DNA from 3 places in the Nocardia wallacei genome. Region 2 is predicted to be linked to each of the others. Evidence: riboswitches for the same ligand, from Rfam matches in the RefSeq annotation. Region 2 holds a riboswitch; each other region holds the start of a gene.

What was found. Region 2 has a riboswitch for S-adenosylmethionine ahead of NWFMUON74_RS01975 (aminotransferase class V-fold PLP-dependent enzyme). Riboswitches for the same ligand answer to the same signal wherever they lie in the genome.
Region 1: another riboswitch for S-adenosylmethionine. It lies ahead of NWFMUON74_RS30775 (hypothetical protein); the one in region 2 lies ahead of NWFMUON74_RS01975 (aminotransferase class V-fold PLP-dependent enzyme).
Region 3: another riboswitch for S-adenosylmethionine. It lies ahead of NWFMUON74_RS33330 (rhodanese-like domain-containing protein); the one in region 2 lies ahead of NWFMUON74_RS01975 (aminotransferase class V-fold PLP-dependent enzyme).

The regions. Positions count from the first base shown of each region.
Region 1 is NZ_AP023396.1:6,842,810-6,852,705, forward strand. It holds gene NWFMUON74_RS30760 (NADP-dependent isocitrate dehydrogenase) at 1-368, opposite strand, end outside; gene NWFMUON74_RS30765 (MFS transporter) at 634-2,124, opposite strand; gene NWFMUON74_RS30770 (TetR/AcrR family transcriptional regulator) at 2,261-2,944, shown strand; SAM riboswitch class IV at 2,996-3,106, shown strand; gene NWFMUON74_RS30775 (hypothetical protein) at 3,194-3,442, shown strand; gene metX (homoserine O-acetyltransferase MetX) at 3,439-4,599, shown strand; gene NWFMUON74_RS30785 (DUF3017 domain-containing protein) at 4,615-4,932, opposite strand; gene NWFMUON74_RS30790 (tRNA (cytidine(34)-2'-O)-methyltransferase) at 5,005-5,481, shown strand; gene NWFMUON74_RS30795 (DUF167 domain-containing protein) at 5,492-5,722, opposite strand; gene NWFMUON74_RS30800 (DUF4349 domain-containing protein) at 5,679-7,187, opposite strand; gene NWFMUON74_RS35780 (glycoside hydrolase family 19 protein) at 7,411-8,946, opposite strand; gene NWFMUON74_RS30810 (hypothetical protein) at 8,943-9,170, opposite strand; gene NWFMUON74_RS30815 (error-prone DNA polymerase) at 9,421-9,896, opposite strand, start outside.
Region 2 is NZ_AP023396.1:428,179-438,074, reverse strand. It holds gene tilS (tRNA lysidine(34) synthetase TilS) at 1-222, opposite strand, end outside; gene NWFMUON74_RS02010 (zinc-dependent metalloprotease) at 300-1,469, opposite strand; gene NWFMUON74_RS02005 (D-alanyl-D-alanine carboxypeptidase/D-alanyl-D-alanine-endopeptidase) at 1,483-2,952, opposite strand; gene ppa (inorganic diphosphatase) at 3,146-3,637, shown strand; gene NWFMUON74_RS36495 (AfsR/SARP family transcriptional regulator) at 3,877-6,831, opposite strand; gene NWFMUON74_RS01990 (crotonase/enoyl-CoA hydratase family protein) at 6,910-7,731, opposite strand; gene NWFMUON74_RS01985 (2-oxo-4-hydroxy-4-carboxy-5-ureidoimidazoline decarboxylase) at 7,876-8,196, shown strand; gene NWFMUON74_RS01980 (flavin reductase family protein) at 8,294-8,833, shown strand; SAM riboswitch class IV at 8,920-9,033, shown strand; gene NWFMUON74_RS01975 (aminotransferase class V-fold PLP-dependent enzyme) at 9,061-9,896, shown strand, end outside.
Region 3 is NZ_AP023396.1:7,403,972-7,413,867, forward strand. It holds gene NWFMUON74_RS33315 (DJ-1/PfpI family protein) at 1-19, opposite strand, end outside; gene nrdF (class 1b ribonucleoside-diphosphate reductase subunit beta) at 235-1,200, shown strand; gene NWFMUON74_RS33325 (O-succinylhomoserine sulfhydrylase) at 1,201-2,421, opposite strand; gene NWFMUON74_RS33330 (rhodanese-like domain-containing protein) at 2,418-2,840, opposite strand; SAM riboswitch class IV at 2,858-2,977, opposite strand; gene NWFMUON74_RS33335 (Rv0361 family membrane protein) at 3,024-3,461, opposite strand; gene NWFMUON74_RS33340 (FAD-dependent oxidoreductase) at 3,749-5,137, shown strand; gene NWFMUON74_RS33345 (amidohydrolase family protein) at 5,201-6,073, shown strand; gene NWFMUON74_RS33350 (CaiB/BaiF CoA transferase family protein) at 6,201-7,298, shown strand; gene NWFMUON74_RS36450 (hypothetical protein) at 7,567-8,106, shown strand; gene NWFMUON74_RS33360 (helix-turn-helix transcriptional regulator) at 8,231-9,896, shown strand, end outside.

The DNA of each region.
Region 1 (9,896 bases), 1.4 Mb from region 2:
CCCGGCACCAGGCGCGGGACGTTGGAGATGATGATCGGAGCGCGGAAGATCGTGCCGCCGAGGATGTTGCGGATGGTGCCGTTGGGCGACCGCCACATCTTCTTCAGGCCGAATTCCTTGACGCGCGCCTCGTCCGGGGTGATGGTGGCGCACTTGACGCCCACGCCGTGCTGCTTGATGGCGTTGGCGGCGTCGACGGTCACCTGATCGTCGGTCTTGTCCCGATACTCGATACCGAGGTCGTAATACTCGAGATTGATGTCCAGGTACGGATGGACCAATTTGTCCTTGATGAACTGCCAGATGATCCGGGTCATCTCGTCGCCATCGAGTTCGACGACGGTACCTTCAACCTTGATCTTGGACATGGATCTTCGTGTCCTCCTAGGAAGGTGCTCCCATTGCACGGCCAGGTGAACACGCTTGTGAGCGGACCCCAGCTGTTCAACAGACAACGTATACGCCCCGCGTTGTCCGCGAGACTTCGAGGTACTAAACAAGACAAGCGTACTGGTGCGCTGGGTCTCACTTCCAGGGGCTGCCCCATTGAGAGGTGCCCGCGTCACATTCGCGGGACGCGCACGAGGGCCGGTGCCACCTCAGCGGCACCGGCCCTTCCCCGCCTGTGAGTAATCAGACAGCCATCGGCGCGTGCTCGGCGCCCTCCAGCAGGTTCTCCGGCTTGTCGCGGATCATCAGCGCGACGATCGCGATCGCGGCCAGGAAGAAACCCGCGCCGATGTAGAAGGCCACGTCGTAGCTGTGGATCGCGGCGCGGGCCATCAGGTTGTCGGCGGTCGGGTTGTTCTCGGCGTAGCGCTGGGCCACCTGCACCGAGATGGTGGTCAGCAGGGCCGTGCCGATCGCGCCGCCGACCTGCTGGGCGGCATTGAGCAGCGCACTGGCCACGCCGGAGTCCTTCTCCTCGACCTGGTGCAGCGCGGTGGTCTGCATGGACACGAACAGCGCTCCCATGCCCAGCGCGATGAGCACGGTGGCGGGCAGCACGGTCGCGGCGAAGCTGTCGCCGAAGTTCAGCTGTGCCAGGTAGAGCAGGCCCGCGATACCCAGCACGCCGCCGGCGATCATCAGCGGGCGCGGCCCGATGCGGGGCAGCAGCGCGCTGGCCACGCCCGCGGAGATCACGATGCCGACCGGGAACGGCAGGAACGCGACACCGGCCTTCAGCGGGCTGTAACCGAGGGTGATCTGCAGGTAGTAGCTCAGGTTGATGAACATCGCGAACATCGCGATCGGCACCAGCAATGCCACCAGGAACGAGCCGCCGCGGTTCAGCTCGCCCGGAATATGCAGCGGCAGTAGCGGATTGGCGCTGCGCCGTTCGATCGCCACGAACGCGATCAGCAGCGCCACCCCGGCGATCAGCAGCGCGAGCGTGGACGAGGCGAGCCAGCCGTCGTCGGCGGCGCGGCTGAAGCCGTACACGACCGAGATCAGGCCCAAGGTCACCGTCACCGCGCCCGGCACGTCGTAGCCGCCGGTCCGCGGCACGGGCACGTCCTTGATGACGAACGCGAACGCGCCGACCAGCGCCAGCAGCGCGACGGGCGTGTTCACCAGCAGGCACCAGCGCCAGTTGGCGTATTCGGTGAGCGCGCCACCGGCGATCAGGCCGATCGCCGCGCCACCGGCCGAGACGCCCGCGAAAACGCCGAAGGCCCTTGCCCTTTCGCGCGCCTCGGTGAAGGTCACCGACACCAGCGACAGCGCCGCCGGGGCCAGCAGCGCGCCGAACGCGCCTTGGAGCGCGCGGCCCGCGAACAGCTCGGCGGAGTTCTGCGCCAGCCCGGCCAGCGCCGAGGCGGCGGCGAAGCCGACCAGGCCGATCAGGAAGATCCGGCGGCGGCCCAGGTAGTCGGCGAGGCGGCCGCCGAGCAGCAGCAGGCCGCCGAAGATCAGCGTGTAGGCGGTGAGCACCCACTGTTTGTCGCCGTCGCTGATGCCCAGATCCTGCTGGGCGAACGGCAGCGAGATGGTCACGATCGTGGCGTCGAGCACCACCATGAGCTGGGCCAGGGCGATCACGCCCAGCGCCCACCAGCGGGCCGAGCTCTTGGGCTCGGTCGATATGTCGGGTGGAACGAGTGTCCCGGTTTCGGTCATGAGGGGGACTCCTGCATCGGAAGAAGTGTGCCGCCATCGTGTCATCGGACGACAATTGGCGTCAAGAGAAAAATGTCTGAGTGTGACATTTGGCGTCCATAGTCACATTCAGAGCGGTTAGCGATAGAATCGGGCCATGCTCGACTCATCGCCGCGTCCCGCCCAGGCCGGCCTGCGCGAACGCAAGAAGCAGCAGACCCGGCGCCGCATCATCGAGGTGGCGCTGCGGTTGTGCGACGCGAACGGGTTCGAGGCGACGACGGTCGAGCAGATCGCGGAGGCGGCCGACGTGTCGCCGCGCACGGTGAACCGGTACTTCGAACTGAAGGAGGACATCGTCCTCGCCCCGATCGAGGACTGGGGCAAGGCGATCGGGGCGGAGCTGCGCAAGCAGCCGGTCACCGGCAACGAACTACAGGCCCTGCTGGACACCTACCTGGCCGTCACCGCACAGAGCATCGCGGAGGGGGAGGTGCCGTTCGAGTGGTTCCAGCGGATGCAGCGGATCAGCCGGGCCAGCACCACGGTCCGCGCGCGCAGCATGGAGATCGCCGACACCAAGACCGTCGAGATCCACACCGCGCTCGCCGAGCGCATCGGCGCCGACAGCGAGTCCATGACCGTCCGGCTCATCGCGGCCACCTTCAACGCGATCCTGCGCACCGGCATGGAATGTGATGCCGAGGTGCCCGAGGGCGAACCGGCGGTCTCGGCGGAGGCCAGCGTGCGGGCGGTGCGCGGCGCCTACGACGAATTCGTCCGCCGCTGCGCGATTCCCGTGGCGGCGGCCGACGGCGGTGGCACCGGCTCGCGGCGATAGCGGCGACCTGGCCTCGCACCCGTCGCCGACGATCCGCTACCATCCCAGTCAGGTCATGAGTGCCAGCGCCAAGCCCCGGCTCGCTGGCCGGCAACCCTCCAGTTGCGGTGGGGTGCTCCGGGTGATGACCGGGCTCTCGAAAGCCGAGAGCAAGCGCGACTTATCAGGAGGTCCCCGAAATGTGTTGTTGCCGGTCGCTACCCGAGCCCCGCTGACAGCCGCATACGGCCCCTTCACCTGGAGTAGTACATGAGCGACTCGACTGCTGCTGTCTGCGACCCGGCGAACATCTCCTACGGCCCGCGCGGCACCGAGCATCCGATGCCGTCCGGTCGTATCGCTACCATCGAAGACGTGTGTTCTCCCCTGCTCGCTCCGGCATCGGCCCAGCATGCGCGGCCGTCGCGCGGCGGGCGCCCGGTCACCGGCGGGGCGGCGCACGGCATCGATCACGTTCCGGCCGGCCGCTGTGGCGGGCCCGCGACGGCGGCGCGGTGACCGTGAGCACCGAACCGACGACGGCCCGGTCGGCCGCCGCTGCCCTGTTGCCCCCGCCGGACGGCACGCTCGGCACCATCGCCGTCGGCGCGGTCCGGCTGGAGAACGGGGCGGTGATCCCCGAGGTCGAGCTGGCCGTGCAGCGCTGGGGCGAGTTGTCGCCCGACGCGGACAACGTCGTACTCATCGAGCACGCGCTGACCGGCGACTCGCACGTGGTGGGTCCGCCGGACGAGGTGCATCCGCTGCCGGGCTGGTGGGACGGCATCGTGGGGCCGGGAGCCCCGCTCGACACCGACCAGTGGTGCGTGATCGCCACCAATGTGCTCGGCGGCTGCCAGGGCAGCACCGGGCCGTCCTCCCTCGCACCGGACGGAAAGCCCTGGGGCGCAAGGTTTCCCGAAATCTCCATCCGTGATCAGGTGACCGCCGAAGTGGCGCTGTGTGACCTGCTCGGCATCGAGCGGCTCGCCGCGGTGGTCGGCGGATCGATGGGCGGGATGCGGGTGCTGGAGTGGATGGTCGGCTCTCCGCAGCGGGTCGAGGCCGCGCTGGTGCTGGCCGTCGGAGCGCGCGCCACCGCCGACCAGATCGGCACCCAGACCACCCAGATCGCCGCGATCCAGGCCGATCCGAACTGGCAGGGCGGCAACTATCACGGCACCGGGCGCGCGCCGATCGCCGGGCTGGGGATCGCCCGCCGCATCGCGCACCTGTCCTACCGCACCGAATTCGAGCTCGACCACCGTTTCGAGAATCACGCGCAGGGCGACGAGGATCCGCGCGCCGGCGGCCGTTACGCGGTGCAGAGCTACCTGGAGTATCAGGCGCAGAAGCTGGTGCACCGGTTCGACGCGGCCACCTACGTGCTGCTGACCGAGGCGATGAACCGCCACGACGTGGGCCGCGGGCGCGGCGGGATCGCGGCCGCGCTGGCGGCCACCCCGGTGCCGTGCATCGTGGGCGGCGTCGACTCGGATCGGCTGTATCCGCTGCGCACGCAGCAGGAGCTGGCCGATCTGCTGCCGGGCTGCCGCGGCCTCGAGGTCGTGCACTCGCGCGACGGGCACGACGGGTTCCTCACCGAGACCGAGGCGGTCGGCAAGCTGCTGATGGAGACGATGGAGCTGGTGCACTCGGCGCGGGCCGCGCGCTGAGCCGGCGGTTCGCCGTCAGCCGACGCCCAGGCTGTTGATGGTCGCGGCCAGGGCGATGACGGCGCCGCCGAGCACCGCGTAGGCGCCGACGTCGAAAGGCTTGCTGCGCACCGCGAGCAACCCGACCCGGGCGGTCGGCAGGCAGGCCCGCAATGTCGCCGCCAGCAGCGTCGCCCCGCCGATCACGTACGCGCCGCGCCGCCAGCGGTCCTGCGCCACGAACACCACTGCCACCAGCAGCACCGCCACCACGAGCAACAGCGGCAGGTGGTTGCGGAAGAACCGGCCGGACGGGCCGGAGTGCTGTGCGGGAGCTGCGGGGGCCTCGGTCACGCCCCGATTCTCGCATTGCGCGCGCGGGTCCCGCCGATGTGGCACCGAGGCGGTCGATTCTGGGGTCGTGCGATGCTTGTCGCCGTGCTCCATGTGGTGTTCTTCGAGCCCCGTATCCCGCCCAACACGGGTAACGCGGTCCGTCTGGCGGCCGGCACCGGCTGTGAGCTGCATCTGATCGAGCCGCTCGGCTTCGATCTGTCCGAACCGAAGCTGCGCCGGGCTGGGCTGGATTACCACGATCTGGCGTCGGTTACCGTGCACGCGAATCTCGCCGCCGCATGGCAGGCCATCCGGCCCGAGCGGGTGTACGCCTTCACCACCAAGGCGACGACGCGCAACACCGATATCGCCTATCGCAAAGGCGATGTGCTGTTGTTCGGGCCCGAGCCGACCGGGTTGCCCGAGGAGGTGCTCGCGGACTCCCGCATCACCGATCAGCTGCGGATTCCGATGCTGCCCGGGCGGCGGTCGATGAATCTGTCCAATGCGGCGGCGGTGGCGGTCTATGAGGCGTGGCGACAGCTGGGGTTCCCGGGCGCGGTGTAGGGCGTCGGCGTCAACCGATCTCGAAGCGCTTGAGTCCGGACGTGGCTCCCGCCGTGAGCCGGATCGAGCTTTTCGGAACGCCGTAGTGCGCGGCCAGCAGGTCGATGGCGGCCTTGTTCGCCTTGCCCTCGACGGCGGGAGCGCGCACGTAGAGCTGTAGCGTGCCGTCGCCGAGGGTTTCGACCAGCGGTCCCTCCCTACTGTTGGGCTTGATCACCGCCCGGACGACGGTCGGCGGCATCGGCACCCCCCGGCTCCGCCGTTCCGGCCTGCTGCGGTGAACCCTCTTCCGCAGCAGCACCTTTCCCCCGCCCCGACCCCTTCTCATCGGCGTCTCCTCCTGGAGCCGACACCTTCTCGCCCGCAGCAGTCTCCGCGGGGGCCGATCCCCCCTCACCCACAGCAGCTTTCGCCGGGGACGATGCCCCCTCGCCCGCAACAGCTTTCGCTGAGGCTGATGCCTTCTCGGCCGCAGCAGCTTGCGCCGGGGACGATGTCCCCTCGCCCGCAGCAGGTTCCGCCGAGGCCGATGCGCCCTCACCCACAACAGGTTCCGCCGAGGCCGATGCGCCCTCACCCACAACAGGTTCCGCCGAAGCCGATACCCCCTCACACACAACAGGTTCCGCTGAGGCCGATACCCCCTCACCCACAACAGGTTCCGCTGAGGCCGATGCCTTCTCGGCTGCAGGAGCTTGCGCCGGGGCCGATACCTCCTCTGCCGCAGTAGCTTGCGCCGGGCCCGATGTCCTCTCGGCCGTAGTGGTTTCCGCAGGGGACGGCGCGGCCGCGGTGGCCGGTTGGCGCTCCGATTCCGAGCGTGTCGGCGGGGGCTGGTGCGGTGCGGGGGAACGGCGCCTGGTTGCCAAGCGGACGACGCCCCAGGCGAGGGCGGCGAGGACCAGGAGGAAGGCCAGCCACGGGAGTGCGTTGCCGGTGGACTTCAGCGCTCGCAGCAGTGAATTCCAGCCGTCGACGATGCGGTTCCAGTAGTTGTCGGGCTTCGAGCCCGGCGGCTCGTCGGTGCTGAGCTGGACGGTGAGCGTGGACAGGGCGACCTCGTCGTCCAGCTGACGTTTGCGGGCGGTGAGGCTGTCCAGCTCGCCCTGCCGACTCGACAGCGCGTTCTCGGCGGCGATCAGGTCGGCGGTGGTGGCCGCGCCCGACACCAGCGCGCGCAGCCGATCGACCGAGGCCTGCAGGGCCTTGATCCGGGCGTCGAGGTCCTGCCACTGCATGGTCACGTCCGAGCGTTCGGTCGTCACACTGGTGACCTCGCCGATGCCGCCGAGCCCGTCGACGAAGGCGTCGGTCTTGTCGGCGGGCACCCGGATGGTCAGTGTCGCACGGGGTTCGGTGGTGTCGGTGCCGGGCTGCTCGGAGCGGCTGTCCACCCGGCCGTCGAGGGTCCGCACCCGGTCGGCGACCTTACCGGCGGCTCCGATCGGGTCGTCGGTGGTGATGTCGACGCTGCCGGTGACGATCTCCTTGCGCTCGACGGTGGCGTCGGCGGAGTCGCTGTTCTGCTGCTTCGGGCTCGCGGGCCCGGACTCGCGCAGGGCGGGCGGACCGGACGGCGCGGTCGCCGCGTACGGAGCGCCCCGGGCACCCGATCCCTTCTCGGAATCGGAGTGCTCGGATCCGCCACACCCGGCCAGCAATGCCAGGGCCAGCAGGCCGACCGGCAGGACAGCGAGTCTTCTCATGGGACGCAGCGTAGCCACCCGCCGGACATTTCACCCGTGATCCGGCACCGACCGTAATCGTGGTGGTGGCCGCTCTCCGGGCGCCCCCCTGCGGCCGCATCGCCATTCGCGGTGTTCGCCAGCGCGGAGAGGATGGCCGGGTGCATACGGGTGGATCCGCCCACCCGCCATTCGGCGTCGCGAGCTGTGTGCGCGACCCGGCGGGCCACCCCGGTTCGGGCAGTCATCCGAGGACCTCCAGAGCGCGGGCGTAGTACTCCTGCCTGGCGGCCAGGCCGTTGTAGCCGCCGTTGACGGCTCGGGTGACGGCGGCGAAATCGTCGGCGTCGGCCAGGGCGTTGATGTTGCGGGAGGTCCAGTACCACTGGGCGATTCGGAAACCGATATCCGGCTGGGCGGCAAGCTCCGGGTTGGCCTCGAGGTCGAGGCCGAGAGCCGCACCGGCCTCCCGGTAGTTCGCGCGTCCGGTCAGCTGGATGGGCCCGCGGCCGTGATAACGCGGCCCGTCACCGGGTTCGGTGTTGCCCGCCGCGGTATTCGGCCGGCCCGGGTCGTACTGGCTGAAATAGTCGTCGTCGCCCAGTTCCTCGAAATAGCGGAGCTGGCAACTCTCATGGGCCAACTGAGCCAAGAAGGCGGCCTGCCGAGGCGGCGTAGTGATGTCGCCCTCCCGCATGGCAGCGTTCAGTGCGGGCAGATACTCCCCGGCCAGCTCCGCAGACAGATCCGGCATGATCGCCACCAGCTGTTCAACGCTGACCCCACCCGGCGGCGGGTCGATCACCGCGGGCGGCAGCAGCGGGACGAAATTCCCTGCCGCCGAACCGGTTTCAATCTCACCGTGCCCCGCCACCGCCGCGGCCGGGATCGTCGGCGCGGACAGGGGACCCGCACCGCCCTGCGCGGTCGACACAGCCGATTGTTGCTGCCCATCGGCGGGAATCAGGGCGGCTGCCGAAGTTTCGGTCTGCGGGCCTTCCTCGTTCCCCGGCCCTTCCGGTACGGCGTCCTCGTCCGATACCTGCCGTGCACTCCCCTCCTCGCCCGATTCCCGCAGGTCATCGTCCTCACGTGGCTCCCGGGAACTACCGTCCTCTCCCGACTTCCCTGAACCACCGCATTCATTGGGCTGCGAGTTGTGCTCCTCCCGCGTGCTGTCGCTTTCCGCCGCGGTCTGTGGGCAGTGGCACTCGTGCGGTGATTGTGAACCGGCTCCGGGGCAGCTGGGGGCCGTGAGGGCGCTCAGGCCGGTGAGCAGCATGCCCGGGAGGTCGAAAGAGGTTGCCAGGTGGTTTATCTCGGTGGTTATCGCTCCGATGGCCATCCGGCCGCACTCGTCGGCTCGTTCGACCGCGGCTACGGCCTCGGTGATTACCTCGGACCACTCCTGTGCGGCCGCGCCGGCGGTTACCGCCCAGTTGTCGGCGACTCGGCAGCCAGCGGCCTCGGCGTCGGCTACGTAGTCCAGCAGGGCCGCGGTGGTGTAGTGCAGTTCCGAGAGGGCTCGGGCCCCCGCGTCGCGCAGTTGTTCGGCCTGCTCGCACAGGCGCTGATGCCGTCGGTGGGCGGCGTCGACGTGGGCGAGCACCGCGTCGTAGGCCAGGCCCTGCCAGCCGTCGCCGTCGAGGCGGTGGCAGGTGTCGCGGACGGTGGCCGACAAGGTTTCCAGATCCTCGATGTGGCGGTCGAACTCCGCGCACAGCAGGTCGGCCGCCTCCAGTGCGCGCCATGACGCCACCACGGGCCGCGGCGGGATCATATGCGGGCCACCGAACGGTCGATGTCGCCGGCGCAGCGGCGGTCGGCCGTGCAGAGCACGTCGACGGCCTGCTCGGTGTGCTCGGCGAGCCGCCGGAAGCCCTCCGCGCTGCGGCGCACGATCTCCAGCGCCACTTTCGCCGAGTCGCACCACTGCGGCGCGGTGGCACTCTGCGGCACCAGGTTCGCGATCGACGCGCCGGCGTCGGCCGCCGTGTCGACCATCTCGCAGATATCTCGAAATACTTGCAGCGCAACGACTCCGAGCCGGAGCACCGCATCAGCATCGACAACGCATGGACCGGACATGCCTCCCCCTCTGCCGTGACTTCCCCTACCTCGGCCACCGTAACCATCGCCTTCGGCCCCTGTCACGGCTCAACGCACTCCCGCACCCCGTGCATGTTCCCGCACCCCTGCCAGCGATGGTGAGGTGCGGGAATGTGCGCGAGAAGCGGAAGATGACGTGCCGCGCTCAGCGGAAGTCTCGTGATTTGGCGGCGATACGCAGGTCCAGGAGTTGCAGGTGTTCGGCTATGACGCTCACCGCGCCCTCGGCGTTCTGTACCCGGCCGCGAATCAGGAGGGCGGAGGCGCCCTGGGCAGTGCGGCGATAGCGCCGCCACAGGCCCACCGAGCACACGATGTTCACCATGCCGGTTTCGTCCTCCAGGTTGACGAAGGTGACTCCGGCGGCGGTGGCGGGGCGCTGTCGATGCGTAACCGCGCCCCCGACAAGCACTTTGGACCCATCGGGCACCTGGGAGAGCTGCGCGGCCGACAGCGCGCCGAGCGAATCCAGGTGCGAGCGCAGGAATTCGGTCGGATAGCTGCCCGGTGACACCCCGCTAGCCCACACGTCGGCGGCGGCGAGTTCCAGTTCGCTCATGCCGGGCAGGGCGGGCGCGGCGGTGGCGGCACCGGTGCCGGGCAGCCGCCCCGCTCGCTCTC
Region 2 (9,896 bases):
GGCCTCGGCCGCCACGCGATCCGAACCCCGCTGCAGGCCGTGATCCACGACGAGCGCGTCGACCGCCTCGGCCTCGGCGACCGCGGCCGCCGTCAGGGCCAGCGAGTCCGCACCCCCCGACAGCGCGACCGCCACCGCCGCACCCGGCGCATACCGCCGCAGCCACCCACGCACCGCGTGCCGCAGCTCCAGCGCGGCCGGGGTTTCCGGTAACAACCGCACCTCCCGAGTGGTACCAGGCCGCGCCGCAGCACTCCGCACCGGTCCCCGGCTGTCGGGGCCGTCCGCGCCGGACCCGGTCAGCCCAGGACCCTGGTGATCCAGCGTTGCGGGTCGCTGATCTCGTCGGGGCGGGGCAGCGTGTCGCCGTCGGTCCACACGGTGTTGAAGCGCTGCATGCCCACCGTGCCGACCACCTCGTCGACGAACGCCTTGCCACGCACATACTGGGCCACCTTGGCGTCCACGCCCAGCAGCGCGCGCAGCAGCCGCTGCAACGGATTCGCCGGACGGCGGCGGCGCTGGTCGAACGCCTGGCGGATCTGCACGACCGACGGGATCACCGCCGGGCCGACCGCGTCCATCACGTGGTCGGCGTGGCCCTCGAGCAGGGTGCCGAGCATCAGCAGCCGGTCCAGCGCTTCCCGCTGCGCCGGCGCCTGGGTCGCGCGCAGCAGCCCCAGGACGCCGCGGTTGGCGGGGTCGTCGTCCTCGCGCCCGTCGCCGTTCGAGGCGCGACGGCGTTCCCGCACCTGTTCCAGCAACCGCGACAGCATCCGGTCCAGCGGCTCGTCGCCGACGTCACCGAGGACTTCGACGTTGTGCTTCATGTAGTCGGCCAGCCACGGCACCGACGAGAACTGCACCCGGTGCGTCACCTCGTGCAGGCACACCCAGAAGCGGAAGTCGCTGGGCGACACCCCGAGTGCGCGCTCCACCGCCACCACGTTCGGCGCCACCAGCAGCAGCGTCCCGTCGGGCCCGCTGAACGGGTCGTACTGGCCGAGGATCGCCGTGGACAGGAACGCCAGCATCGCGCCCGCCTGCACACCCGCGGGCTTGCCGGTGAAGCGGCCCGCCGCGACCTCCGGCCCGCCGGTGAGTTCCGACATGGAATCGGCGGCCGCCCGGATCCAGCCCGGCCGGTCCACGACCCGCGCCGCGGGCACCGGACGGTCGTCGGCCAGCAGGCTGACCTCCCGCACCGGCGCTTCGGCGCGCGTGGCGGCCAGGCTCAGCTCGTCGACCACCTGTTCGGCGGTATAGCGGCTGGTACGGGGGCCCGCGGGCACCAGCGCGGAGCCGGTCCGGGCGGCCAGCCGCCAGTCGATCGCGCCGGACAGCGAGAAGCGTCGCGGCTCGGACAGCACTCGGCCGGACTCGACGTCGACCACCACCTGTTCGGATCGTTCGGGCGTCTGGTCGCCGGCGGCTCGATCGCCCGCGGCCGCATCACCGGGTCCGGTCATCGTTTACCACCCGTCAGGAGCATCCACAGTTGCGCAGCGTGGCGGCGATGGCGTCCAATGCCGGGCGGCTGGCCTCGGGGGGCCGGTCGTTCGACATCAACGCGAAGGTCAGCACGCGGCCATCGCTGTCCAGCACATACCCTGCCAACGCGCTCGATACCGACAGAGTTCCGGTTTTCGCTCGGACGAACCCCGCGCCGCTGTGGTCGCGCGGCGTGACGAACCGGTAGGCCAGCGAACCCGTGCCCGCCGCGACCGGCAGGTAATCGAGCAGCGGGGCCAGCGGCGAGCCGGTCGTCGCGGTGTCACCGGACCGGACGGCCGACGCGCTCGGACGGGTGGCGCCGTCACCCGACCCGGGCTGCGGTGCCGCCGCTTCCATCAGGACACCGTCGAGCAGGCGGGCCGGGATCCGGTCGTCGGTGGACAGGCCGCTGTTGTCGAGCAGGGTCGATCCGGTGGTGTCGAAACCCGCGGCTTGCAGAGCGGTTATCGTCGCGGCGGCGGCTCCGGCGAAGGACTGCTCGTTGCCGGTCACCGTCGCGATCTCCCGGCCGATCGTCTCGGCCAGCACGTCGTCGGAGTGAATCATCATCTCGCGCAAGCGATCCCGCAGCGGCGCCGACTGTACCCGGGCCACCTCGGTGGCTCCGGCCGGGGCACGGCCCAGCCGCACCCTGCCCGGGTCCAGGCCCAGTTCCGCCGCCAGGCGACGACCGGCGTCGAGCGCGGGAGTCGGTGTGCGAGGGGAGTATTCGACCAGCGGGTCCACCCGGCCGCCGTCGATCATGACCGCTTCGATCGGCGCCCAGGACCCGCCCGCGATATCGGCCGGATCCCAGCCCTTCGGCCACGCCGGGCCGGTGAAGACCGAGGTGTCCACCACGATCGTGTCGGCCGTGCGCCCGGCCGCGCGAATCTGCGCCACCAGATCCGACAACCGCGGCCCGTCCTGGTAGTACCCCTTGCCGTCGGCCTGCGCGGTCAGCGTGGGATCGCCACCGGCGACCAGGACCAGCTCGTTCGGGCTCGACCCGCCGACCACCTTGGTGGTGACGCGGTGATCCGGCGGCACCACCAGCAGCGCGGCCGCGGCGGTGAGCACCTTCGCCGTGGACGCCGGGATCACCGGCTTCGCGGGATCGGCGCTCCAGAGCACGGTGCGAGTGACCGGATCGCTGACCGAGGCGGTGAACGCGCCGAGATCGGGGCTGCCGACCACCGGCGCCAGTGCCGCGGCCAGGCCCTGCGTGGTCGGCGCGGGCGCGGCCGGTGCGGCCGCCACCAGCTGCGGGACCGGGGTCACCGGGGCGGGCAGGGCGCCGATGCGCAACCCGCCGTGCCGGAACTCGGCGGTCCACGGCCGCAGCGTGATCGACACCGCGGCGGCGGCCACCACCACGACCACCAGCACGGTGAGCACACCGATCCACACGCCGCGGCGCCGCCGAGGGGCCGGTTCGCCGAAGTTGTTACCTACCACCTGACCGCAGTCTCCCTAATCCACCCGTGACAGAGGTCCTCGCGCGAGTTCCGCCGGGCCCCTGCCGCACCCGTGCGCCCGTCGACCACACTATCCTCACCTCGCCGGCGTTCCCTCGAACGAGCTGGCGAGTCGGCAGCCCGCGGCGCGCGCGCCGGGCCATCGAACACAGGCACCAGACTAAGGAGATGACGTGGAGTTCGACGTCACCATCGAGATCCCCAAGGGTCAGCGCAACAAGTACGAGGTCGACCACGAGACCGGGCGGGTGCGGCTGGACCGCTACCTCTACACGCCGATGGTCTACCCGGCCGACTACGGCTACATCGAGAACAGCCTCGGCTCCGACGGCGACCCGCTGGATTGCCTGGTGCTGCTGCCGGAGTCGGTCTTCCCGGGCGTGATCGTGGAGGCTCGTCCCGTCGGCGTGCTGCTGATGAGCGACGAGGCCGGCGGCGACGAGAAGATCGTCGCGGTACCGGCCGGTGACAAGCGCTGGGACCACATCCAGGACGTCACCGACATCGGCGAATTCGACCGCAAGGCGATCGAGCACTTCTTCGAGCACTACAAGGACCTGGAGCCGGGCAAGTGGGTCAAGGTCGACGGCTGGGACGGCCGGGCCAAGGCCGAAAGCCTGGTCGACGAGGCATTCGCGCGGCTGAAGGAACAGGGCGGCCACTGACGAAACGAGCGCTCGGCGGGGCTGTATCGCGAAGCCACGCCGAGCGCTCGTGGCCGAATGGTGGCCCGCACCCACAGCTGCCACCGCCGACCCCCCGTGCGACGATGGCCGCGGGTCCGGGCCACCGAGTGCCACGCTAACCCGCCCGGCGCCGCGGACGCACCTTCGTTCCGGCCACGAACCCACTGGCCAGCGCGGTGGATGAGGCGGAAATGATCAGAAAATGACGTGTCTCGCACTCAACCGGCAACCCGCTCGGCGTGGACCGCGTCCAATTGCTCCCGCAGCACGGCCAGCACCGGCCTCGCCAATTCCGCGGCGATACGCTCGTGTACCAGGTCGGCCTCCTCCAGCTGTACCACGATCTCCGCCGTCGCGCGCAGTACCTGCCGGGCCTGCGTCGTGCGGCCCAGCCCCTGCAGCACCAGCCCGTGCATCAGCATGACGCGCCCGCGGTGCAGCGGTCCGGCGGCGCGCGTGATGGTCTCCACCGCCTCGGCCGCGATCGGCTCGGCCCGAATCAGTTCTCCCGCAAGCATGTACACGTGCGCCAAGCGCGCCAGCGCGAGCCCCACCCGCAACCACATACCGCTGCGGCGCGCGGATTCTACTGCGCGCGTGCACAATTCGATCGCGCGCTCGTACTCGCCGCGGTAAGCGAGCGCGGCCCCCAGCTCGTGCAGCGCCATCGCCTCCAGGGCGTTGTTGCCGATCCGATGCGCCAGATCCAGCCCGTGTTCGGCGCGGGCGACGGATTCCTCGAATCGCCCGTCGTCCGACAGCGTCTTGGCGGCCTGGATCAGGCAGGCGCATTCGATGGTCGGGTCACCGAGCCGCCGGGCCAGCCGGATGGCCCGTTCGGCGTGCGCGAGCGAGGCGGCGACCTCCACGCCGACCCGGGTGGACCCGGCCAGCATCTGCGCCGCGAAGGCGGTCAGCCGGGCGTTGCCCGCGGAATCGCTGCCCAGCGACAACGCGATGCGCTGATGGTCGCGCCCGGTGCGCATCCGCGCCAGGGCATAGGTGAGCACCGAACCCAGCGCCACCCGCACCCGGCACTCCAGGTCGCGGTCCCCGGCGCGCAGCGCCGCCGCGAGCAGTTCCTCCAGCGCCCGCGCCAGTTCCTGCGCATGCGGGCCGCCATCGATCAATTCGGCCATGGCCCAGGCCAAGTCGGCACACAATGCCAGCGCCCGGTCCGCCGCTCTACGCTCGCCCGCCACGCCCAGGCGGGCGGCCTGGCGGAACAACGCGATGAGGTTGCGGCGCTCGGTATTCAGCCAGCATTGCGCGTCGGAGCCGTCGGAGAACGACAAGCCTTGGGCCACAGTCGGTTCGAGGTACTCCGGCAGCCGCGTGCCCGGATCGCACACCGCCACTACGTTTTTCATGGTCGCCAGGTAGAAGTCCAGCAGCCGCGGCAGCGCTTGCGCCTCGTCGGCCGGGCCGAGTTCGCGGGCGAACAACCGCAGCAGGTCGTGGTGGGTGTAGCGGCCGGCGGCGGTGGCGTCGAGCAGGCTCAGATCCACCAGCGACTCGCACAGGTACTCGGCCTCGTCGCGGTCGAGCCCCAGCATGGCCGCGGCCCCGGGCAGCGGCAGATCCTCCACCTCGGGCGCGGCGAGCATCCGAAAGGCCTTGGCCTGCTGGGGATCCAGCTGGTCGTAGCCGAGCCGGAAGACCGGTTCGACCGCGAGGTCGCCGGTACGGAGCAGCCCCAGCCGCCGCCGGGAATCGGCCAGCCGGTCGGCGATCGCGGCGATCGTCCAGCGCGGTCGGCTCGCCAGGCGCGCCCCGATGATCCGCACCGCCAGCGGCAGCCGCCCGCAGGCGCGCACCACCGCCTCGGCGGCCTCCGGTTCGGCGTCGACCCGCTCGGCCCCGACGATGCGGGCCAGCAGGGTGGCGGCCTCCGCCGCGGTCATCTCGGCCAGTCGCACGCCGACCGCGCCGGGCAGTTCGGGCAGCGCGGACCGGCTGGTGATCAGCACCGCCGAGCCCGGGGTCCCCGGGATCAGCGGCGTCACCTGTTCGGCGTCCCGGGCGTTGTCGAGCACCACCAGTACCCGCTTGCCGTCCAGCCGGCTGCGGAACTGGGCGGCACGCTGCTGCGCCGACGCCGCGATCTCGCCCTCCGGCACACCGAGCGCGCGCAGGAAGTCACCGAGGGTGTCCGCCGCGGAGCCGCGGCACTCGAATCCGTGCAGATCGACATGCAGCTGCCCGTCCGGAAAATGTGCTCGGACCAGGTGCGCGACGTGCACGGCCAGCGTGCTCTTGCCGACCCCGCCCATACCCGCGATCGCGCACACCGGCACCGCCCCGCCGGGCACGGTGAGGCGCTCGACCAGGCGACGCACGCAGTCGGCGCGACCGGTGAAATCGGCGATATCGGCGGGCAACTGCGCCACCCGGACCGGCTCGGCGACGGGCGCCGGGCGCGTCGGCGCGGGTTCCGCGCGCAGAATGCGCTGCTGCAGATCGACCAGCCGGGGACCGGGTTCCAGCCCCAGCGATTCGACGAGGGTGTGCCGCGTATCGGTGAACACCGCGAGCGCCTCGGCCCGCCGCCCGGCGTGGTAGAACGCCGTCATCAACAGCTCACGAGTCTTCTCCCGCAACGGATGTTCCGCGGCCAGCGGCTGCAATTCGGCGATCGCCTCGGCGTGGCGGCCCAGGCGCAGGTCGGCCTCGAGGCGGCGTTCCAGCAGGCTCAACCGGCGTTCGGTCAGCTGGGCGCGGCGGCGTTCGGCGTGCGGGCCGGGCAGGCCCGCCAACGGCGTACCGGCCCACAGGCTCAGCGCGGTCTGCAGGCGCTCGTGGGCCACGGCGGCGTCGGAGGTGCGCTCGGCCTCGGTCGCGTACTGCTCGGCCAGGTCCACGTCGACCGCGGCGGGCGGCAGCCGCAGCGCGTACCCGCCCGCGAATCCGACCAGCACCGCGGGCGGCGTGCCCGCGGCCCGATCGGGTTCGAGGACCTTGCGCAGGTGCAGGATGTGATTGCGCAGCGCGCCGACCGCGCTCGCGGTGGCGCGCTCACCCCAGACATCGGCGACCAGATCCGCCACCGTGGCCGAGCGACCGCGTCGCAGCAACAGGGCCGCGAGCACGGCTCGGCGCTGCTTGGGGCCGAGATCCAGCGGGTTCTCGCCGCGCCAAGCTCGTACCTCACCCAGCACGGCGAACTTCAGCATCGGTCCTGTCCACAACACACGAACGTTGTGCAGAGACGGTAGACGATGATGCTGAACAGTCGTACAGGAAGCCTGTGGTTACCGGCCCTCGAATTCCGGCGGCCGCTTCTCGAACACCGCCTGAACGGCCTCGGTGAGATCCTCCGACGGCAGGAAGGCCGCGTTCCACGCCGAGACGTAGCGCAGCCCGTCGGCGATCCGCCCCGCCTTGGGCTGATCGAGCACGTCCTTGATCCCCTGCACCACCAGCGGCGGGTTGGCGGCGATCTCGCGGGCCATGGCGTGCGCGGCGTCGAGCACCGCGGCCTGGTCGGCGTGCACGTCGTTGACCAGGCCGATGCGCTCGGCGCGGGCGGCGTCGATGTCCTTGCCGGTGTAGGCGAGTTCGCGCAGGTGGCCCTCGCCGATGATGCCGGGCAGCCGGTGCAGCGAGCCGACGTCGGCCACGATGGCGACCTTGGCCTCGCGCAGGCTGAAGGTGGCCTCGGCGCTGGCCAGCCGGATATCGGCGGCGGCGATCAAATCGAGGCCGCCGCCGACACACCAGCCGGAGACCGCGGCGATCACCGGCTTGCGGCAATCGGCCACGGCGGTCACCGCGGCCTGCAGCCGCCGGACATCGTGCAGGAAGGCGGTGCGCGGCGCGGCCAGGGCCCGGTCGGCCAGCAGCGCGCCGAACAGCGGGCTCATCGCCTGCAGATCGAGGCCGTAGGAGAAATTCCGGCCCGAGCCGGTGAGCACGATCGCCCGCACCTCCGGATCGGCGTCGAGTTCACCGAAGACCAGCGGCAGTTCCCGCCAGAAGTCCGGGCCCATCGTGTTGCCCTTACCCGGGCCGATCAACGTCACCTGTGCGACGCGATCCTCGCGCTCGACTGTGAAAGCCTTCCATTCAGTCATTTGTCCAGCGTAGCGGCCCGTCCTCGGGCGGTCCGCACCGTGTAAATCCTGTGCAACATTCACAGCGAACGACTGCCGACGGCGGCGTGGCGGTGCGACGATCGCTACCTCAGGATTCGCCGCCTCGGTTTCCCGGAGGCCACCATGGTGATGCACAAGGGCATCGGCCTGGAACGTTTCAATTCGCTCCCCCGCACTCGCGCGATACACGCGCTCTACTCCTGCTGTTGCTCCGTGACGTGGGCGGAGAAGGTGGCCGACGGCCGCCCCTACCCCGACCGAGCGGCGCTGCTGAAGGCCGCGGAGGTCGAGTTGCCCGCACTGTCCGAGGCGGATCGGGACCGCCTCTTCGACTCCTTCGTCCGGCAGGAGTTCACGGAGCGGACCACGGAGCTACTGACCCGCCTCACCCGCGAGCGCATCAACCGGTTACTCGGCCCCTCCGACGGCTATCCGGAGTACTGAACGGGCCGCGGCCGGAATAGCCGCCGCGCGGGCAACGTAGGTTGGGACTGTACGAACCCAGCGAGACCGCGCCCGCGAGCGGCGCCGAGGCGGTGACATGAGTTCCTCCGATGCCGAACTCGAGGTACCCGACGACCTGAGCGGAATCACCGCGTCCCAGTACCGGTCCGCGATGCGGCACTACCCCGCCGGCGTCACCATCGTCACCCTGGACTCGGCGACCCGGCCGGTGGGCTTCACCGCCACCTCTTTCGCGTCACTGTCGCTGGACCCGCCGCTGATCTCGTTCAACATCGCGCACACCTCGTCGAGCATCGACGCCATGCTGGCCGCCGACTCGGTGGTCGTGCACTTCCTGGGCGAGCATCAGCGGCATCTGGCGCAGCGGTTCTCCCGAACCGCCGAGGAACGCTTCGCCGACCACTCCCTGTGGACCCGCCTGGACACCGGCGAACCGGTCCTGCACGGCACCCCCATCTGGGTGAGAGCCGTTGTGCGCCAACTCATCCCCATCGGCGACCACACCCTGGTGATCGGCCTGGCCACCCGCGTCCACGACAATACCGGCGACCAGCCGATAGCCGCCCCCCTGCTCTACTACAACGGCAGCTACCACCGCCCGATGGGTTTGGACTGAATCGGACCGCCCGCCCCCCGGCACGGACTGCCCGTGCGTTCGCCGAGGCTTGACAAGAGGGCCGGGCGTCTGCGAATCTCGGGCCAGGTCATGAGTGCCAGCGTCAAGCCCCGGCTTGCTGGCCGGCAACCCTCCTCCGCGGTGGGGTGCTCCGGGTGACGACCGGGCCGCTGCCCGACCGGGCACGGCAAGCGCGGACTCCGATCACCCGTTTTCCCCGGAGTCCCATGACCCGAAGGGTTGACGTGATGACCTCCGCTCTCGACCGCACCCGCGCCGCCGTTGCTCGCGTCTCCGGATGCGATCTGCGAGTTCCCTTGGTGCAGGGCGGAACTCGCCGCTACGCCAATTTCGACTACGCCGCCAGCGCGCCCGCGCTGGCCCAGGTCACCGACCGGGTGAACGAGTTGCTGCCCTACTACGCCAGCGTGCACCGCGGCGCGGGCTACGCCTCCCGGATCTCGACCGACTGCTACGAGGCCGCCCGCGGCTCGGTCGCACGCTTCCTGAACTGCGCCGACGACCAGGTGGTCGTATTCACCCGCAACACCACCGACGCGTTGAACCTGCTGGCGTCGTGCGTGCCGGGCGACACCGTGGTCCTCGACATCGAGCATCACGCCAACTTCCTGCCGTGGACCCGGCACGGCCGCCGAGTGGTCCCGGCCGCGGACACGATCGAGGAGACGATCCGCCGCCTCGTCGCCGAACTGTGCACCAAACCCGCTGCGCTGCTTGCGGTTACCGGCGCGTCGAACGTAACCGGCGAGCTACTGCCGCTGGACCGCCTGGCTACCATCGCGCATCAATGCGGCGCCCGCATTCTGGTCGACGCGGCCCAGCTGGCGCCGCATCGCCGAATCGACCTGCGCGCCAGCGGGATCGACTATCTGGCCTGCTCCGGCCACAAGCTCTACGCACCGTTCGGCGCGGGCGTGCTGGTGGGCCGCCGAGACTGGTTCGACGCCGCCGAACCGTATCTCGCGGGCGGCGGCGCGGTACGCGAGGTGACCGTCACGACCGCGCACTGGGCGCAGGCCCCGCAGCGGCACGAGGGCGGCTC
Region 3 (9,896 bases), 860 kb from region 2:
TGTGCACTGTTTTCATCATGACAGCATGCTGTCATATTTGACAGCATGCTGTCAACAGATCGCCTGGCGAACACGACACGCCCCGCCGCGCGTGTGCATGGACCGCGGATCGCGCGCAGGCTGGAAGCAAAGGGATGCGACACGGCCATTCACCGCTATTAGCCTAACCGAAATTAAATGTTAGCCTTCCCGAACTATGGTAAGCCCGCCCCACCCCGCCGATCGGAGAGCCGCATGACCACACTCGTCGACCGCGTGCACGCGATCAACTGGAACCGCCTGCCCGACCCGCAGGACGCCGCGGTCTGGGACCGGCTGACCGGGAACTTCTGGCTGCCGGAGCGGGTACCGCTGTCCAACGACCTGCACACCTGGGAACAGCTCACCGCGACCGAACAACAGCTCACCACCAGGGTTTTCACCGGCCTCACACTGCTGGACACGGCGCAGGCCACCGTGGGCGCGGTCGCCATGCTGGCCGACGCGATCACCCCGCACGAGGAGGCCGTGCTGACCAACATCGCGTTCATGGAGTCGGTGCACGCCAAGAGCTACAGCTCGATCTTCTCCACGCTGTGCTCCACCCGCCAGATCGACGCCGCCTTCGACTGGTCCGAGGCCAATCCGCACCTGCAGCGCAAGGCGCAGATCATCGTCGACTACTACCGCGGCGACGATGCGCACAAGCGCAAGGCCGCCTCGGTGATGCTGGAATCGTTCCTGTTCTACTCCGGCTTCTTCCTGCCGATGCGCTGGTCGGCACGCGGAAAGCTCACCAACACAGCCGATCTCGTCCGGCTCATCATCAGAGACGAAGCGGTGCACGGCTTCTACATCGGCTACAAGTGCCGCCGCGGCCTGGCCGAGTTGTCCGAGGCCGAACGCCGGGACCACCGCGACTACACCTACGAACTGCTACACACGCTGTACGCCAACGAGATCGAGTACGCGCACGACCTCTACGACGAGGTCGGCTGGACCGCGGACGTCCTGCCGTTCATGCGGTTCAACGCCAATCGCGCACTGGGCAATCTCGGCTACGAGCCCGCCTTCGCCCCCGAGGACTGCCGGGTCGACCCGTCGATCCTCGCCGCGCTCGATCCGGGCGCGGGCGAGAACCACGACTTCTTCTCCGGCTCCGGCAGTTCCTACGTCATCGGCAAACAGCAGCAGACCGAGGACGCCGACTGGGACTTCTGATCAGCTCAGCGCCTGTTCCAGATCGCCGAGCAGATCCTCGACGTCCTCCAGGCCGATCGAGATCCGCACCACGCCGTCGGTAATGCCCACGGCCGCACGCCCTTCCGGTCCCATCGCCCGGTGGGTGGTGGTGGCCGGATGCGTGATCAGGGTCTTGGCGTCGCCGAGGTTGTTGGAGATGTCGACGATGCGCAACCGGTTGAGCACCTCGAACGCGCGTTTCTTCGCCGCACCGTCGCCGCTGCCGGACGCGAGCTCGAAGGTGACGACGGTACCGCCCGCCGACATCTGCTCCCGCGCCAGCGCGTACTGCGGATGTGATGGCAGGAAGGGGTATTTCGTCCAGGAGACGGCGGGGTGGCGCTCCAGGAATTCCGCCACCCGCAGCGCCGACTCCGCGGACTGGCGCACCCGCAGCGGCATGGTCTCCAATCCTTTGAGCAGGGTCCAGGCGTTGAACGCGCTCAGCGCCGGGCCGGTGTGGCGCATGAGGTGCTTCACCGGACCGTCGATGTAGTCGTTCGGGCCCAGGATGGCGCCGCCGAGCACCCGGCCCTGACCGTCGATGTGCTTGGTGCCCGAATACACCACGATGTCGGCGCCCAGATCCAGGCTGCGCTGCAGCAGCGGAGTGGCGAAGACGTTGTCCAGCACCACTTTCGCGCCCGCGGCATGCGCCAGCTCGGACACCCGGCGGACATCGACGAGGGTCTGCATCGGGTTCGAGGGCGTCTCGAAGAACACCGCCTGGGTGGGCTGTGACAGCGCCGCCGCCCACTGATCGAGATCCTCCCCGTCGACGAAGACGGTCTCCACGCCCCAGCGCGGCAGGATCTCGTTGCAGACCACGAAACACGATCCGAACAGGCTGCGCGCGGCCACCAGCCGATCACCCTCGCCCAGCAGCGCCGCGAGCGCGGTGAATACGGCCGACATGCCACTGGCGGTGGCGAAGCACGCCTCGGCGCCCTCGATCAGGCGCATCCGCTCCTCGAACATGGCGACCGTCGGGTTGCCGTAGCGCGAGTACACGAAATGTTCGACGTCGCCGGTGAACGCGGCCTCGGCCGCCTCGGCGCTCTCGTACACGAAACCGGAGGACAGATACAGCGCCTCGGCGGTCTCCTCGAACCCGGATCGCCGCAGCCCGCCGCGCACGCCCAGGGTCGCCGGACCCACGCCCTCGGGCAGCGGCTTGTCGAACGCGCCGCCGGTGATCACGACTGCCGCCACGGGAGTCCGTGGGCGCGCCAGCCGGCGCCGCCGCGATGCCCCTGCGGATCCAGCGGGCCCTCGAAGCCCTCGAGCACGTTGTAGGACGGCGCGAAACCGGCCGCCGTCGCCGCGGTCGCGGCACCGATGGAGCGCTGCCCGGACCGGCAGAGGAAGATCACCGGGGCGTCGCCGTCCGGATTCCGCTCGGCCAGTACCTGCTTCAGCTGATCGACGAACTGCGCGTTGGGCGCGCCCGTCCCGTCGACCCATTCGATCAGTGCCGTCGGCCGATCGATCGAGCTGGTGTCCGGCACCCCGACGAACCGCCACTCGGCCTCGGTCCGCACGTCGACCAGAACCGCATCGGGATTGTCGCGCAACAGGTCCCACGCCTGCTTCGGGGTGATGTCGCCCGCATAACTCACTTCTCGCACCTCCTGAGAATCCGCACTTGCCGCACCGCGAGGACACCGATGCGTGGCCAGGTCGTCACCCGGAGCACCCCACCGCGGAGGAGGGTTGCCGACCAGCGAGCCGGGGCTTGGCGCTGGCGCTCATGACCTGGAATTGAGAGTGCCCGGTCACGAGGTCGCCTGTCAAACCTCCGCTCATGGGCGGTCGCAGACCAGCCAGGCGCCGTCGGCACGGGTCAAAGTCCAGGTCGAGGTCGTTTCGCGGCCGTCGATGCGGCTGGTCACCGCGGCCCGCGCGTGGTCGCCGTCGACGACGGTGTCGGTGACCTTCACGATCTCGACGTCCTTGCCGACCGCCTCCGGCCCCAGCGGCGAGCGAGCGGCGTCGAAGTCGCGGCAGGCGGTGGTGGCGCGGCGGTCGGCGTTCGAATCCGCCTGCGCGGTGGCGAAATTCCGCGCGGCGATCGCGACCCGGTCCGCGTCTGTGAGATTCTTCTCAGCCGGCCGGGCCAGCGCGAGCGCGACGATGCCCGCCAGCACCAGCACCGCCACCACCGCGGCCGCGATGAACGGAACCGGTGACTTGATGCTGTCGCGCTGGTCGATGGGGGTCGGCTCGTCGGCGTCGGTCATGCGTCGATCATCCATGGTGAGCCGGAGTGCCAGGGATCACATCGGCATTTCCCGGCGGATCCCGGGAATAACGATCACGGCGAGCACCGATAGACTCAACAGAATGCCCGGCCCAGGCCGGGTCCGAACCACATCTCGGACAGCAACGAAGCAGCATCGAGCGGATGTCGGATCGGCGGGGTGCAGCCCGGCCCGCACGTCAACTTAGCCTAAGCTAAGAAAAGACGGCTGAACAACACGGCTGAGTACATGACGACAGAGTTCTCTACCAGAGGGTGCGCGTAAGAATGACGGAATACAGTGCGACCAACCCACTGCGCATTGCGATCGTGGGCGCCGGACCGGCCGGAATCTACGCCGCCGACGCCCTGATGAAGTCCGATGCCGAGGTGAGCATCGACCTCTACGAGCGGATGCCCGCACCGTTCGGGCTCATTCGCTACGGAGTCGCTCCCGACCATCCCCGCATCAAGGGCATCGTCACCGCACTGCACAAGGTCCTCGACAAGCCGCAGGTGCGTCTGCTCGGCAACATCGACTACGGCACCGACATCACGCTGTCGGACATGCGGCGGTTCTACGACGCGGTGATCTTCTCCACCGGCGCCAACGCCGACCGCGCGCTGCCCGTGCCCGGCATCGACCTGGACGGCTCCTACGGCGCCGCCGACTTCGTCTCCTGGTACGACGGCCACCCCGACGTGCCGCGTTCCTGGCCGCTGGACGCCGAGAAGGTGGCCGTGCTCGGCGTCGGCAACGTCGCGCTCGACGTGGCCCGCGTGCTCGCCAAGACCGGCGACGAACTGCTGCCGACCGAGATCCCGCCGAACGTCTACGAGGGCCTCAAGCACAACAAGGCGATCGAGGTGCACGTGTTCGGCCGCCGCGGTCCCGCGCAGGCCAAGTTCACCCCGCTGGAACTGCGCGAGCTGGACCACTCGCCGACCATCGAGGTCATCGTCGACCCCGAGGACATCGACTACGACGAGGGCTCCGAGGCCGCGCGCCGTCACTCCAAGCAGGTCGACATGGTCTGCAACACCTTGGAGCAGTGGGCGATCCGCGATGTGGGCAACCGTCCGCACAAGCTGTTCCTGCACTTCTTCGAGTCTCCGCACGAGATCCTCGGCGAGGACGGCAAGGTCGTCGGGTTGCGCACCGAGCGCACCCAGCTCGACGGCACCGGCAACGTCAAGGGCACCGGCGACTACAACGAGTGGGACGTGCAAGCGGTGTATCGGGCCGTCGGCTACCTGTCGCAGAACATCCCGCAGCTCCCCTTCGACGAGCAGGCCGGCACCGTCCCGAACGAGGCGGGCCGCGTGCTCGCCGACGACAGCGCCGACGACCCGGCGCGGCGATTCGTGCCCGCCACCTACGTCACCGGCTGGATCAAGCGCGGCCCGGTCGGCCTGATCGGCCACACCAAGGGCGACGCGAACGAGACCATCGCCTGCCTGCTCGACGACGCCGCGAAGTTCACCCCCGCCGCCGAGCGCGACCCGGAAGCGGTGACGACGTGGCTGGAAGACAAGGGCATCCCGTTCACCACCTGGGCGGGCTGGTACCGGCTGGATGCGCACGAACGGTCCCTCGGCGAGCCGCAGGGCCGCGAGCGCGTCAAGGTGGTCGAGCGGCACGAGATGCTCGCCGCCAGCGAACCGCACAAAGCCTGAGGCAAACGCACGGCCGTTACCACGGCTTACGCATTCGTCACCGTTGTGAGGCATGCTGATCACGTGTTCGATGCCCATGTCCACCTCATCGATCCGCGGTTCCCGCTGAGCGAGAACGAGGGCTACCTGCCGCGGCCCTACACCATCGGTGACTATCGAAAGCGCATGTCGCGCTTCGACATCGACGGTGGCGCCGTGGTCAGCGCGTCGTTCCAGGGCACCGACACCGGCTTCATGCGGGCCGCGCTGGCCGAACTCGGGCCGAACTGGGTGGGGGTGCTGAACCCGGATCCCGACGCCTCCGACGCGGAGATCGCCGAACTGGACCGGGCGGGCGTGCGCGCGCTGCGGTTCAACCTCAAGCGGGCGGCCGGTGACATCGTGACGCTGACGATGGCGGCGTTGCGGGCGCACGACATCGCCGGGTGGCACGTCGAGCTGTACATCGACGGGTCGATGCTGGGATCGCTGGAGCCGGTGATCTCCAAGCTGCCGGCGCTGTCGATCGACCACATGGGCATGTCCGACGACTGCCTGCCCTACCTGCTCAACCTGGTGGATCGCGGCGCTCGGGTGAAGGCGTCCGGATTCGGCCGGGTGTCGATGAACGTGGTGTCGGCGATGCGGCGGATCCACACGGTCAATCCCGATGCGCTGATGTTCGGCTCGGATCTGCCCGGCACCCGCGCGGGGCGGCCGTTCCGGGATTCGGATATCGAGCTGATCGCCGATGCCGTCGGCACCGACATGTACAAGGTGCTCGAGGACAACGCCCGCGCGTTCTACCGCCTGCCGGTGAAGGTGCGCGCCGCGCACGAAGACCCCGTGCCCACCTTGCCGATTCGGAGCGGGGAGCCGCCGACGCTGCGGCTGGACCGGCGTGACCTGCCGAAACCCGCGCCCGCCGATACGGTGCCGCTGCCGGTGATCGAGTAGCTGGTCTCCGGGCCGCGCGGAAATCCGTCAGGGGAGCCCTGCCGCCGCGGTCGTCGCCGTTATTGTCATACTGACAATACCGGGCTGTGCTCCGGTAGAACGGGATCGACGAGGAACCGAGGTAGGCGTGACCACTCCATCCGCAGCCACGAAGCAGGGCCCGCTGGCGGGCATCCGAGTTGTCGAACTGGCCGGTATCGGCCCCGGTCCGCACGCGGCGCTGCTGCTCGCGGACCTGGGCGCCGATGTGGTGCGGGTGCAGCGGCCGGGCATGCTGCCGGGGTTCATGGAGCGCCCGCAGTGGCGTGGTCGCACCATCGTCGAGGCCAATCTGAAAGACGCCGCGGACATCGAGAAGGTGCTCGGCCTGATCGACAAGGCCGACGTGCTCATCGAGGGCTTCCGGCCCGGCGTCACCGAGCGCATGGGCCTGGGTCCAGACGCTGCCCTGGAACGCAATCCGCGCCTGGTCTACGGCCGCATGACCGGCTGGGGCCAGCACGGCCCGCTCGCCGACCGCGCCGGCCACGACATCAACTACATCTCGCTGACCGGCGTGCTCAACGCCATCGGCCGCAAGGGTGAGCGGCCGGTGCCACCGCTGAACATGGTCGGCGACTTCGGCGGCGGGTCGATGTTCCTGGTGTTCGGCATCCTCGCGGCACTGGTGGAGCGGCAGAGCTCGGGCAAGGGGCAGGTCATCGATGCCGCGATGGTCGACGGCGCGCTCGCGCTGTCGCACATGATCTGGGGCATGCGCGGAGTGGGCCTGTGGTCCGACGAGCGCGGCACCAACCTGCTCGACACCGGCATGGCCTTCTACGACACCTATGAGACCTCCGATGGCAAGTACATGGCGGTGGGCTGCATCGAGCCGCAGTTCTACGCCGAGTTCCTGAAGGGCCTCGAGATCGACCCCGAGGGGCTGCCCGCGCAGATCGACCCGAACGGCCAGGATCAGCTGCGCAAGCTGTTCACCGAGAAGTTCAAGACGAAGACCCGCGACGAATGGGCGGCGGTCTTCCACGGCACCGACGCCTGCGTCACCCCGGTCCTCACGCTCACCGAGGCGACGGCGAACGAGCACATCGCCGCCCGCGAATCGCTGGTGGAGATCGACGGCGTCGTGCAGCACTCCCCCGCCCCGCGCTTCTCCCGCACGCCGGGCGGCATTCCCACGCCGCCGCCGTCGGAGGCCACGCCGATCGAGCGCGTCTGGACATAGCCGACCGATCTTCCAGTTCCTCTGCGGCCGAGGGACTTCGGGCCGCTCGCCTGCGGGAACGTTCCCGGCCCCGCTACGCTGGGAGAGTCGCCGATCCAGAGGGGAGCCGCGAATGGTCGATCCGTATCCGGCCGGACGGCCGGGACCGCCCTCACATCCCTTCCACCCGGTGCCGCCGCAGATGCCTTGGGCGCCGCCCCCGCCGACTCGTCCGGCAGCCCCCCGGACGAGTCGGCGATCCGTTGCCGCCGGGCTGGCACTTGTCGCGTTGGCCCTGACAGTCGTCGCGGACATCGCAGAGCCGTTCGTGGTGTCGGATCGTCACTGGCCCTACGATTCCGCGCTTTACCTGATAGCCCCCTGCGCACTGGCTGTCGCGGCCCTGATGGCCGTGACGGGTACGGTCATGCTGCTGGCGAACAACCGGCCGTCACTGACAGCGCGAATACTCGCGGGGCTCGGCACCGGCGGATTGCTCCTGCATGCCGTCATCCTGTTGGTCAGCGGATCGCGTGGGTGGTCACCCGACGGGGGGCTCGAGGAAATTATCGAGGGCGGCCGATGGCTCATCGCCCTGGCGTTCCTGACGACTGTGGCTGCCGTTGTCGCACTACTGCTACCAGTCACCTCGGCGTCGCTGCGGCCGACGAACCCACCGCCCGGTGCGCCGCCGTGGCCGCAGGGCGGACCGGGAACACAACCCTTCCCCGGAACCGCGCAATTCCCGCCGCCGAACACCCTGCCGCCCGACGCCGCAGGCTCACCACCGATCCCGTCGAGCTGGTCAGCAGACGGCATGGTCGACTGACCAATTGCGAATCTGTCGTCGACCGGCCCGTTGATAGCAGGTGAACATTCGCCCTGGATCTGGCGTGGTCTGTTCGGTCTCGGTTCGCTCCGCCGATGATCACTGAGGCACTAAAGTAATTCGCATGGCTCGGAATTGGCCGATGATCGAACGCGGGAACGAACTCGAGTCGATCCGCGCGGCACTCACCGGCAGCGAATTCGTCGGTGCCGTGCTGACCGGTGACGCCGGCGTCGGGAAGACGACGCTGGCGCGCCAGGCGACGGCCGCGGTGGGCGGGAACATCAGATGGGTGGCGGGGACCGAGTCCGCCCGCAGCATTCCGCTCGGCGTGTTCGCCCACATGGTCGGCGTCTACACCGCGCACGACCCGGTGACATTCATGGCGGCGGCGCGCGAGGCGCTGCTGGCCGACGGGCACACCATCATCGGCGTGGACGACGCCCACCTGCTGGACCAGTTGTCGGCGACGCTGCTGCTGCAGCTGGCCATCGACAAGGCGGCCCGCATCGTGTGCACCGTGCGCAGCGGAGTCCAGGTGCCCGACGCGGTGACCTCGCTGTGGAAAGACGGTCATCTGCTGCGAATCGACCTGTCCCCCTTCACCGAACGGCAGAGCGTCGAACTGGTCGAGTCGATGCTGGGCGGGCAGCTGGAGGGCTTCACCGCCAACCTGATGTGGGAGTCGTCGGGCGGAAATGCCCTGTTCCTCAGGCATTTGGTGGAAGGCGCGCTCGAGGTCGGCACGCTGAAGCAGGTCAACGGCGTGTGGCAGCTGCGCGGGCGGGCGGCGGTCACCTCGGAATTGGCCGCGCTGCTGGAGGATCGGGTCGAGCAGCTGCCCGAGGACGTGCTGCGGGTGCTGGAGCTGCTCACCTTCTGCGAGCCGATCGACTTGGACGTGCTCGCCGAGCTGGCCGGTGAGGAAGCCGTCGAGGCGGCCGAAACCCGTGGGCTGGTAAGGATTGTCGAGAACTCGCATCAGCTGCTGGTGCGGTACAACCATCCGCTGTTCGGTGAGGTGATCCGGCGGCGGCTGGGCATCGCGTCGGCGCGGCGGCTGCGCGGCCGGTTGTACTCGTCGCTGCGCGAGCGGCCGATCAAGTCCGCCTCCGACCGTATCCGGCTCGCCGAATTGGCTTTGGACAGCGACAAATCCGCGGATCTGGAGCTGTTCGAGGCGGCGGCCGCGGACGCCATCGGACTGGCCAACATCCCCCTCGGCGAGCGGTTCGCCCGCGCGGCCGTGGAGCGGCGCGGCGGGGTCGAGTCCGCCGACCTGCTCGCCCGCGCGCTGCTCTACCAGGGGCACCGCATCGAGGCCGAACGCACCCTGGCCAGCTTCGACCCGGACCAGCTGAACGAACTGCAACTGGTGCGGTGGGGCAGCACCCGGGTGTCCAACCTGCTGTGGTCGATGGGCGACGCCGACCGCGCCGACGAGGTGCTGGCGCTGGTGCGCGGCAAGGTCGCCCACCCGAAGCTGGCGCTGACGTTGCGCGGGCTGTCGTCGGCGTGCGCGGTCAACGAGAACCGTTTGGAGGACGCGTTCGTCGACGCCGACACGGTGATGTCGGATGCCGAGTCGCCACCGTGGGCGGTGTGGTGGGCGTCGTTCGGCGGGGGCCTGGCGCTGGCACTGATGGGTCGCGGCGAGGCCGCCCGCAAGTACGCGGCCCGCGGGCACGAGGTCGAATCGCATATCGACGGCCTCAACCGGTTCATGTCCACGCACGCCGAGGTGCTGGCGCTGACCTTCACCGGCGATCTGGATGCCGCCCAGCGGTGCG